3 regions of the Cobetia sp. QF-1 genome follow, and region 1 is predicted to be linked to each of the others. Evidence: predicted binding sites of a transcription regulator. Region 1 holds the regulator's gene; each other region holds the start of a gene.
The links. The regulator PhoB, encoded in region 1, activates phosphate uptake and scavenging genes when phosphate is short. The targets are predictions, from matches to a motif close to TGTCATANNNNTGTCANA.

Region 1 (3,282 bases):
CATCCCCGGTGCCGTCGCTGCTGCCGTGTTGATGTGGCAGAGCCACTATCGTCAGTTGCCTGCGCCGGTGTGATAGCGGCTGGCAGGTGTGGTGACATGCAGTAATAAGTGCAGCGATAGATGAAAACAACAACGCCCCGTAGTGGCCTCATCATGAGGTGGCTACGGGGCGTTGTTGTTTTTGCAGGACAGGAGAGGGGTTTGCGAGCCCCTCATCTGGTATCCGGCGCACAGCGGCGTGATGCCGGGAAACGGCATCGGAAGCGTGCCCCTTCACCGGGATGGCTATCGATGTCCAGATGGCCCTGATGGCGGATCAGCACATGCTTGACGATGGCCAGTCCAAGGCCGGTACCGCCCGTGGCCGTGCTGCGGCCCTTGTCGATGCGATAGAAGCGTTCGGTCAGGCGCGGCAGGTGCACGGGGTCGATGCCATCACCGTCGTCTTCGACTTCCACCACCAGGTCGTCTGCGGTTGCATGCCAGCGCAGGGTGATATGACAGCCTTCTGGAGTGTAGCGTACGGCATTGAAGACCAGGTTCGAGATCGCGCTGCGCAGCTCCTGCTCCTCACCGCATAGTGACAATGTGGCATCTGCCTCCACTGAGAAGGTGTGGCGCCCTTGTGAGAGTCCCGCTGCATCTTCGCGGATCTGCTCCAGCAATGCTGGCATGTTGAGGCAATGCCCTTCGCCAGACAGCTCATCCGTCTCCAGCCGCGATAGGGTCAGCAGGTCTTCGACCAGATGCTGCATGCGATCGGTCTGGCTCTGCATCTGCCCAAGACCACGTTGCCAGCGCGGTGGCAAGTCGCTGGCATAGTCGCTGTAGGTTTCCAGATAGCCCGCCAGCACCGTCAGCGGTGTGCGTAGCTCATGCGAGACGTTGGCCACGAAATCGCGACGCATCTCTTCCAGTCGATAGAGACGCGTCACGTCACGTGCCATCACCAGCCGCTCATTATCGCCGAACAAGGTAATGGATACCTGAAGAATCAGGTTGTCCGACAGCGGTGACTGCAGTGTCAGCGGTTCGCGATAGTCGAGGCGATTGAAGTAATCGATGAAAGCGGGGTCGCGCAGATAGTTGGTGACGTGCTGGCCGCGATCATGACTGACCTTGAGGCCGATCAGCTGCTCTGCGGCGCTGTTCCACCACTCCATGTCACCGTGGTTATCCAGCATCACCAGGCCATCACGCATCGCCTCCGAGGATTCCTGAATACGGTTGAGGATACTGCGCAAGCGCTCCTGTGCCTTGCGCTGGCCCTTCTGGTAGCGATACAGGCGATCGAGCAGATCTCCCCATACGCCATCACCGGGCGGGGGTTCTTCGTGGGGATTGGTGATCAGCCAGTGATAGAGACTCTTGAGATGGCGAAGATGCACGAACAGATACAGCGCCAATCCCAGCGCCAGCCCCCAGCCGAGAAAGCCGAGCAAACCACCAATCAGTCCGAAGCCACCGGCCAGATAGCCGAGTCGCCATAGCTCGTTTGTCCAGTAGCGCATCCGCGCCTCAGGCCTGGGCGCTGAAGCGGTAGCCGGTACCACGCACGGTCTGAATCAGGTGCTGATGCCCTTCGCCCAGTGCCTTGCGCAGACGGCGGATATGCACATCCACGGTGCGTTCCTCGACATAGACATTGCCGCCCCAGACCTGATCCAACAACTGACTGCGCGTGTAGGCACGCTCCTGATGGGTCATGAAGAACTGCAGTAGCCGATATTCAGTCGGGCCGACTTCCAGCGAGCTGCCGTGTGCCGTGACGCGATGGCTGGCGGGATCAAGCATCAACCCTTCAACTTCCACTGCTTCTTCGATGCCCTTTGGGGTCGTGCGGCGTAGTACGGCCTTGAGACGAGCCACCAGCTCGCGCGGCGAGAAGGGTTTGGTGATGTAGTCGTCGGCGCCCGCTTCCAGACCCTGAATCTTGTTGTCTTCCTCGCCCTTGGCGGTCAACAGGATGATGGGCAGCTCGGCGGTGGTCTCGTCACGCTTGAGGCGGCGTGCCAACTCAAGTCCGCTGGTGCCTGGCATCATCCAGTCCAGCAGCAACAGGTCAGGCTTTTCATCGACCACGATGGCGTGGGCGTCCTGGGCATTATCAGCTTCCAGTACGCGGTAATCTGCCATTTCCAGTGCGACGGCGATCATCTCGCGTATGGAGGATTCGTCGTCGACAATCAGTACGGTCTTGGAGCTCATCGCTAAATCCCATGCAGCAGTCGGCGCAGGCGCCAGAATGACAAGTCGATGACGATTACACCCCGCTTATATGACAGTGGGATGACAGTGGCCAGCATGGCAGCTTGCAAGTCTGGCTGCCAGCAGGCCTCTCAACCGTGGTAAGCAAGGCGTACCGGGGGTTAGAGCGTCGGCCAGGTGGCCAGCACGATACCGACGAAGATCAACAATCCCGACCAATGATTATTGAGAAATGCCTGGAAGCACGGACCGCGTTCGCGCTCATGAATCAAGCACTGTTGCCAGACGAAGGTAGCTGCTGCTGCCGTCAGGCCCAGCCAGTAGAAGATTCCCAGCGCCAGGTGCAGGCCGATGCCAATCAGCACCGCCAGCATGCCCAGTTGCAGCAGGCCGATCATCAGCTTGTCGGCACGGCCAAACAGCACGGCGGTAGATTTGATCCCGACTTTGAGATCATCATTACGATCTACCATGGCGTACGCGGTGTCGTAGGCCACGGTCCACATCAGGTTGGCAGCGAATAGCCACCAGCCGTAGCTCGGTACGTCTTCCAGTGTGGCAGCGAAGGCCATCGGGATCGCCCAGCCGAAGGCCGCGCCCAGCACGACTTGCGGCAGATGATGGAAGCGCTTCATGAACGGATAGCTGGCCGCGAGCAGTACTGCGACGATGGACAGCAGCATGGTGGTCAGATTGGTGAAGCACACCAAAATGAAGGATGCCGCGACCAGCACACCGAACAGCGTCAGCGCCTCGCGTTCCGAGATGCGCCCTGAGGTCAGCGGTCGGTCGCGCGTACGCTCGACATGCTTGTCCCAGTGGCGGTCGGCGTAGTCGTTGATCACGCAGCCTGCCGCTCGCATCAGATAGACCCCTGCCATGAAGATCAGCAGGGTATTGCGCTGTGGCAGGCCATCAGCCGCCAGCCACAGTGCCCAGAGCGTCGGCCACATCAACAGCCAGGTACCGATCGGACGATCAAGGCGAGTCAAGGCGAGGTAGTCGGCCAGTCTGGATGGACGAGCAGCGGGCGAAGTGGATGAAGCGGACATCAGGACTCCTGGACGGACGATG
Region 2 (3,282 bases), on a different contig from region 1:
GGGCGACATACAGCGTGCCCTTGTCCATGTACTTGTCGCCGATCGCCAGGCGGTCTTTCACCTCACCGGCAACATGCGCATCCGCGGCATTCCAGACGACATCCGACACGAACTTGTAGATGTACTCGTTGCGGGAGTCGTGGCCGGAGTAGAAGACGACCGGCTGACCCTCGACCAGCTTGCCCGGCCAGCAGCCTTCGTGCCGAAAACGTCCCAGTGCGGTACGCTTGACGGCCTTCTCGCCGGTGTAGGGATCAATCTCGACGATATAGCCGAAGGCGCGTGGCTCGTTGCGATAATCCTTGTCGGCGCTGTCAGCGGTGGGAGTATTGTCGAAACGCGCGAACTCACCATTGATCTCGCTGGTATCCCCAGCTGCCGTTTCCCAGCCATAACGTCCACGTTCAAGCTCAATGCCGATACGATCATCATCCTGCTGGCGATTGTCACGCTTGACGAAATAACCCGGCCAGTTCTCTTCACAGGTCAGGTAGGTGCCCCACGGCGTATAGCCATTGGCGCAGTTGTTATTGGTGCCACGCGCCAACATGCCGTCCGGCGAGAAGAGCGTCTTGACGTAATCACTGCCTGCCACCGGTCCGCTCAATTTCATCTCGCTGGCGCTGGTGATGCGCCGGTTATACTTCGAATCTGTGACGACGCTCCACGTGCCGGCCGTATCTTTCTTGATCTCGACGACGGACACACCATGCGCATTGATCTCGGTGCGCACTTCATCGGCCGGACGCTTGCCTGTCTCGGCGTTGGTCGCGCCGCCCTTCGGTGCCCACAATGCGTCCTGATCGATGTATTCGTTGTTCATTACCAGCAGAAAATGACTGGAGGCTGTCGCGGCGCTCAGGGAAAAATTGTGCATGCCATCGTGATGCATGCCAATGCTGTTGGCCTGAATCTCGGGCGTCAGCGCCAGGTCTTCACGCCAATGCGGCGCAGCGTCATTGAGCGGTGTGCCCCACGGTGCAAGCACCTGAGCGGTATAACCAGCGGGTACCACGAAGGCATCAGTGCGCGAGCCATTGATGGATTCGAAGGCTAGGGTCAGTGGTGTCTTCTCAGCTACGGGCGTCTTCTGCTTGCTGGCATCGCTATGGGCAGCACCACTGACACCGGCAAGACCAAAGCCTCCCAAGACGCTGACAGCCGCCATGCCCAGGCCGCCCTGCAACACATTACGGCGAGAGACATGCTTTTCGATGACAGATGAAAACGGCTCATTGCTACTGGCATTCAGTAGACGATGATCTTCAATTTCCTTGCTCATGAATATTTCCCGGGTCAGGTGGCGGGTGATTCTTCTGGGACATGGCAGCTAATCGCATGCCAAAGACCACAGAAGTGATACGCGAACCGGATGACATTCATGTGACGCGGCCAAGGCAGCCCCTCAGAAACAACAACGCCCAGTGGCGAAAAGCCACTGGGCGTCAGGGATAGAGAAGGTCTTGCGAGTTATCGTCGCTCTATCGAGCACTGTAGGCCATGACGAAATCTGCTGACCAGAGTCAGACGTTACGCAGCCGTTCCGCCGCCAGCGTCAGCAAGTGTTCGGTGGTTTCCCAGCCAAGGCAAGCATCGGTGACTGACACGCCATGGCGTAGCTGAGACAAGCGTGAGGCGGCTGGTAGCGCCTGCTTGCCTTCATTGAGATGACTCTCGAGCATTACGCCAATCAACGCATCATCACCCTGCATGCGCTGCGCCAGCACGTCGAGCATCACTTCACTCTGACGACGGTGGTCCTTGCGCGAATTCGCATGGCTGCAATCCACCATCAGGCGCGGCGTTAAGCCGGCGCTCTCCAGTTCACGGCGGCAGGCAGCGACGGATTCGGCGTCATAGTTGGGTTGACCGTGACCGCCGCGCAACACGACATGTGTATGCGGATTGCCGGCGGTCTCGATCAAGGCCGGACGGCCATCGTCGTCCATGCCGAAGTGGCGATGACCATGGGCAGCGGCGCCAATCGCCTGCACTGCCACCTCGACTCCACCATCGGTGCCATTCTTGAAGCCCACTGCGCAGCCAAGACCAGAGGCCATCTCACGGTGAACCTGGGACTCGGTGGTACGAGCACCGATAGCGGCCCAGCCCAACAGATCTTCCAGGTAAGCAGCCGTCAGCGGCTGCAGTAGCTCGGTCGCGACGGGCAGGCCCATCTGATTGATTTCCAGCATCAGCTGGCGCGCCTGGTGAAGGCCCGCGGCCATATCATCGCTACCGTCCAGATGCGGGTCGTAGGCCAGTCCCTTCCATCCCACGGTCGTGCGCGGCTTCTCGACATAGACACGCATCACCAGTTTGAGGCGATCCCGTACTTGAGGCTCAATGGCCACCAGGCGAGCAGCGTACTCACGTGCAGCCTTCATGTCGTGGATCGAACACGGGCCCACGACGACCAACATGCGGTCATCCTCACCGGCGAGAATGGCATTGATTTCGGCACGATGCTGGCAAATCTCGGCGTTCAACGTCGCACTGACTGGCAGAGTCACTCGCAGTTCAGCGGCACTGGGCAAGGCTTCGCGACTGATGCGTCCAGTAGTCAGAGAAGGTATCGAGCGGGCATCAGGGATCGTCACAGTAGCGTTCTCGGTCTCATTCTCGGAAAGGTCGTTAGCAGTCAGGACACGTTCAAGGCTGGCATTCATGATCTTTATCTCCGGTGATGAAGCACCTGCTTCATCACACAATATTCAGTCTGGCAAACAGGGACTTCGCGACATGTCACTCCGGTGGATATCGCCCTGTCCCGCGGTGACAGCGGCAAGAGACAGGACGCCACTAAATCGCCAGCGCCAATAACCATGCACGACCCGTAAGGAAGCGAGGATAAAGCGAGTCAATGTGGTCGTGGTGCGCATGGAAATTCCTCTGTTCATTCAAACTGCGATCATTCGTGTCGCGATTGCTGACCTGCCAGTCCCGAGACTGCGCCTCTTATCGTACAAGTTGGCCGGGCCATAAATGCAAAAACCCCCGGCCGTGACTGCGACCGGGGGTTTCTCAAGGTGGTGGCAGCCCGTACAAGACAGGCGCGCCGTAACCTCAGGCGCGCCCCTGTATAAACCAATACCAATAATCCGCAGCACACGTACTGCTGGCTACCTGACCCGAAGGGCAGACAGTGGCAGAACGCAAGCTGGAAGATATCGGGTGGTTCATGGGCAAGGCCAGTATCCATTAACAACAATAAAGTGACATTATACCAATAACGTAACGCATGAAGTGCGAGATCTCTATCCTTGCATCCAGAACCGTCGT
Region 3 (3,282 bases), on a different contig from region 1:
AGTGGCTTCGATGCGATCGCTACCCCTTACGCACGCCACATCAATCGCGTCAGCGCCGCCTTCTCGCTGTCTGCCGATGCGGCCATGGCGAGCCTCGGGGCCAGCCTCAAGGCACGCGAGATGCTCTCTGCGCGTCTGGGTGATGTGCTGTCCAATCTGTATCTGGCATCACTGACGCTAAAGCAGTGGCACGAGACAGAGGCTACCGAGCACGAAGAGGCGCTGTTCCACTACAGCATGCAGTGGTTGCTGCATCGTGCAGAGACGGCATTGGATGAGCTATTCGCCAATCTGCCCAACCGAGCACTCGGTACCATCCTGCGTGTCATTGCCCTACCGCGTGGCCGTCAGTTCGCGATGCCGAAGGATACGCTGACGCGTGAAATCGCCCGCGCCGTCTCCACCGACAGTGCCTTACGCACCAAGCTGACCGCCAATACCTGGGATGTGCAGGACGAAGGCCAGCAGGACAATGCCCTCGCGCGCTACAACGCGCTGCTCAAGGACTATCCGCGCGCAGAGCCTATCTACAAGACGTTGGCCAAGGCATATCACAAGGGCGAGATTCCCGCTGACGCCCTGTCCCCGGAAGAGCGCATCGAAGCAGCAGTCGAGGCAGGTATTCTGTCCGGCGAAGATGGCGACTTCATGCGCACCTTTGAAGCCGAGGTCCTCGACATGCTGACCGTCGATCACTTCGAGTTCGATGCTTTCGTGCGCCAGACAATGAGTACCGAAGGTACCTCCTCCAACGATCAGCAGAATGCTGCCTGATAGCAGCGCATCACTCTGCTGTTGCTGGTAGAAAGTGAATGGTAGTCAGCTGAAAACGTAAAAGCCCCGCTCTATGAGCGGGGCTTTTTTCGTCAATAGTGCACAATTTTCGTATCGAGAAAAGGCCGATGGAATGACGAGTATCAGACGTGGCGGGAGAAGTGTTCGAGATCACGCACGAAGGCGTTCTTATAGGTCTCGAAGTCCTTCGGACGTGCCTTGAAGGTACGTTTGATTCGCTCACGATCCAGACGCAGCGGCTCATCGAGCGCCGCCAAGGAGCCAACGCGCGCCGCTGGATTCATGCCAACCAGTTCACGCGGACGATCGCCTTCCGCCTCTGCCTCCAGCCAGTCATTGATACCGGTGCGGCGTAGCACACTGACCAGTGCACTATCGGTGAGGCGAACCTGCAGTCGGCCGTGTTCCGACAACTGAGACACCAGCGCGATGCCGTGGTCGTGACCGCGATGTACCGGCGGCGTTGCCCACAGCGCCAGATTGAGGCCACGGGCATTCTCGTCGAGCACCAACAGCGCGACCGAGTGGATACGTTCACCGCTATCCACCAACGCGAACAGCCGCGCGCTCTCGTTCTCGAACCAGACACCGCGAACACCGGCATAACTCACCAGCGCATCCAGACCACCTTCACGGCCATGCACTTCAGCACACAGCATCGCGAGACACGCATCACGCCGAGCACCGGCACTCACTTCAACCACTTTCATCGGATTCTCCGCCACAGGCATTTTCAGCGCGCAAGCCTAGCACACTCGTCTAGCGATGGCTTACAAGGCCACTTATCGACTGATTATCCGTTACACATCGGTGACCGGAAACCATCTCGATGAACACAGGAAAACCCTTGCATCAGATACACACTTCAACAACGACACATCCTCGAATGAACATCAACCTGTCACAAAGTTGTAAGGATAGCGCTTTAAAGTCGTCTACGCTTTTCGGACGATCATGAAAAGAACAAAAAAATGTTCACTTGATCGCTCTCGCCATTGATCGTCAGCGGCCAGCACCCGTTCCATTGCGAACACTGGCCAGGGAACCTTTCAGGAGTTCGACCATGCGCCGCCCGACTCATCAAGCAACCCTTAGTACTCGCGCCACTCATCGCCTCATCAGCCTGGCCATGGCGGCCGGATTTGCTGCTGCATCGACCAGCGCACTCGCCGCCACCGAAGTGGAATGGTGGCATGCCATGGGTGGTGGACTAGGCAAGAAAGTTGACGAGATCGCTGCCGATTTCAACAAGAGCCAAGATGAATTCATCGTCAAGCCGGTCTTCAAAGGCAACTACTCCGAGACCATGACGTCTGCCATCGCCGCCTTCCGTGCGGGCAAGGGCCCGGATATCGTGCAGATCTTCGAAGTCGGCACCGCCACCATGATGAGCGCAAAGGGCGCGATCATGCCGGTCTACCAGCTGATGGACAAGTATGCTCCTGAAGAAGGTGCAGCTTTCGATCCGAAAGCTTATCTATCCGCCGTGACCGGCTACTACACCGATACTGATGGCCAGATGTTGTCAATGCCGTTCAACTCCTCCACGCCGGTCACCTATTACAACAAGGATATGCTGGCCAAGGCTGGCGTCGAGTCCGTGCCCGACACATGGCAAGAGCTTGGCGAAGCACTGAAGAAGGTGGTTGATTCCGGCGCAGGCAGCTGTGGTCTGACCACGACCTGGCCGTCTTGGGTGATGCTGGAAAACTTCTCCGCGCGCAATAACGTGCCCTTCGCCAGCCAGGCCAATGGCTTTGCCGGCAGCGACGCACGTCTGGAATTCAACAAGACTGCAGTCGTTGATCAGATTCAGCGTCTTGATGACTGGCAAGCCGACAAGCGCTTCGTGTTCGGCGGTCGCTTCGATGATGCCGCGCCCAAGTTCTACTCTGGCGAATGCGCCATGCTGATGGCCTCCTCCGCCAGCTACGCCGGCGTCAAGGAAAGTACCAAAGACTTCGAGTTCGGCGTTGCGCCACTGCCTTACGACAGCGACGTGATCGATAGCCCGCAGAACTCCATCATCGGCGGCGCCTCCCTGTGGGTGCTGTCCGGTCACAGCGATGAGGAATACAAGGGCGTCGCCAAGTTCTTCCAGTACCTCTCCAAGCCGGAAGTCCAGGCAGATTGGCACCAATTCACTGGCTACCTGCCGATCACCACCGCTGCTGCTGAGCTGACCCGCGAGCAAGGCTTCTACGACAAGAATCCGGGCACGGATGTCGCCATCACCCAGATGACCAGCGCCACGCCGACAGAACACTCCAAAGGCCTGCGTCTGGGCAACATGGTGCAGATCCGCGACATCATCAATGAAGAACTCGAAAAGATCTTCGCAGGCAAAGAAGGCGTGCAGGACGGCCTCGATAATGCTGTCGAGCGCGGCAACAAGCTGCTCGAGAAATTCGAGCGTGCCAACGGCTGATCATTCACGCGCATGAACCATGGGCGGACTGCCTCGCAGCCCGCCCATGATCTATCTGA

Region 2: a site for PhoB is predicted at 1,372-1,389, ahead of CFN46_RS12550 (PhoX family phosphatase). Genes of this name have one in related genera too.
Region 3: a site for PhoB is predicted at 1,695-1,712, ahead of ugpB (sn-glycerol-3-phosphate ABC transporter substrate-binding protein UgpB). Genes of this name have one in related genera too.

Annotation. Positions count from the first base shown of each region.
Region 1 covers NZ_NBVS01000005.1:262,086-265,367, forward strand. Annotated here, with positions in the region: gene cysZ (sulfate transporter CysZ) at 1-73, shown strand, start outside; gene phoR (phosphate regulon sensor histidine kinase PhoR) at 213-1,511, opposite strand; gene phoB (phosphate regulon transcriptional regulator PhoB) at 1,519-2,208, opposite strand; gene ubiA (4-hydroxybenzoate octaprenyltransferase) at 2,370-3,260, opposite strand.
Region 2 covers NZ_NBVS01000006.1:131,460-134,741, forward strand. Annotated here, with positions in the region: gene CFN46_RS12550 (PhoX family phosphatase) at 1-1,282, opposite strand, end outside; gene CFN46_RS12555 (3-deoxy-7-phosphoheptulonate synthase) at 1,524-2,669, opposite strand.
Region 3 covers NZ_NBVS01000001.1:693,943-697,224, forward strand. Annotated here, with positions in the region: gene CFN46_RS03075 (acyl-CoA dehydrogenase) at 1-774, shown strand, start outside; gene CFN46_RS03080 (hypothetical protein) at 918-1,505, opposite strand; gene ugpB (sn-glycerol-3-phosphate ABC transporter substrate-binding protein UgpB) at 1,859-3,223, shown strand.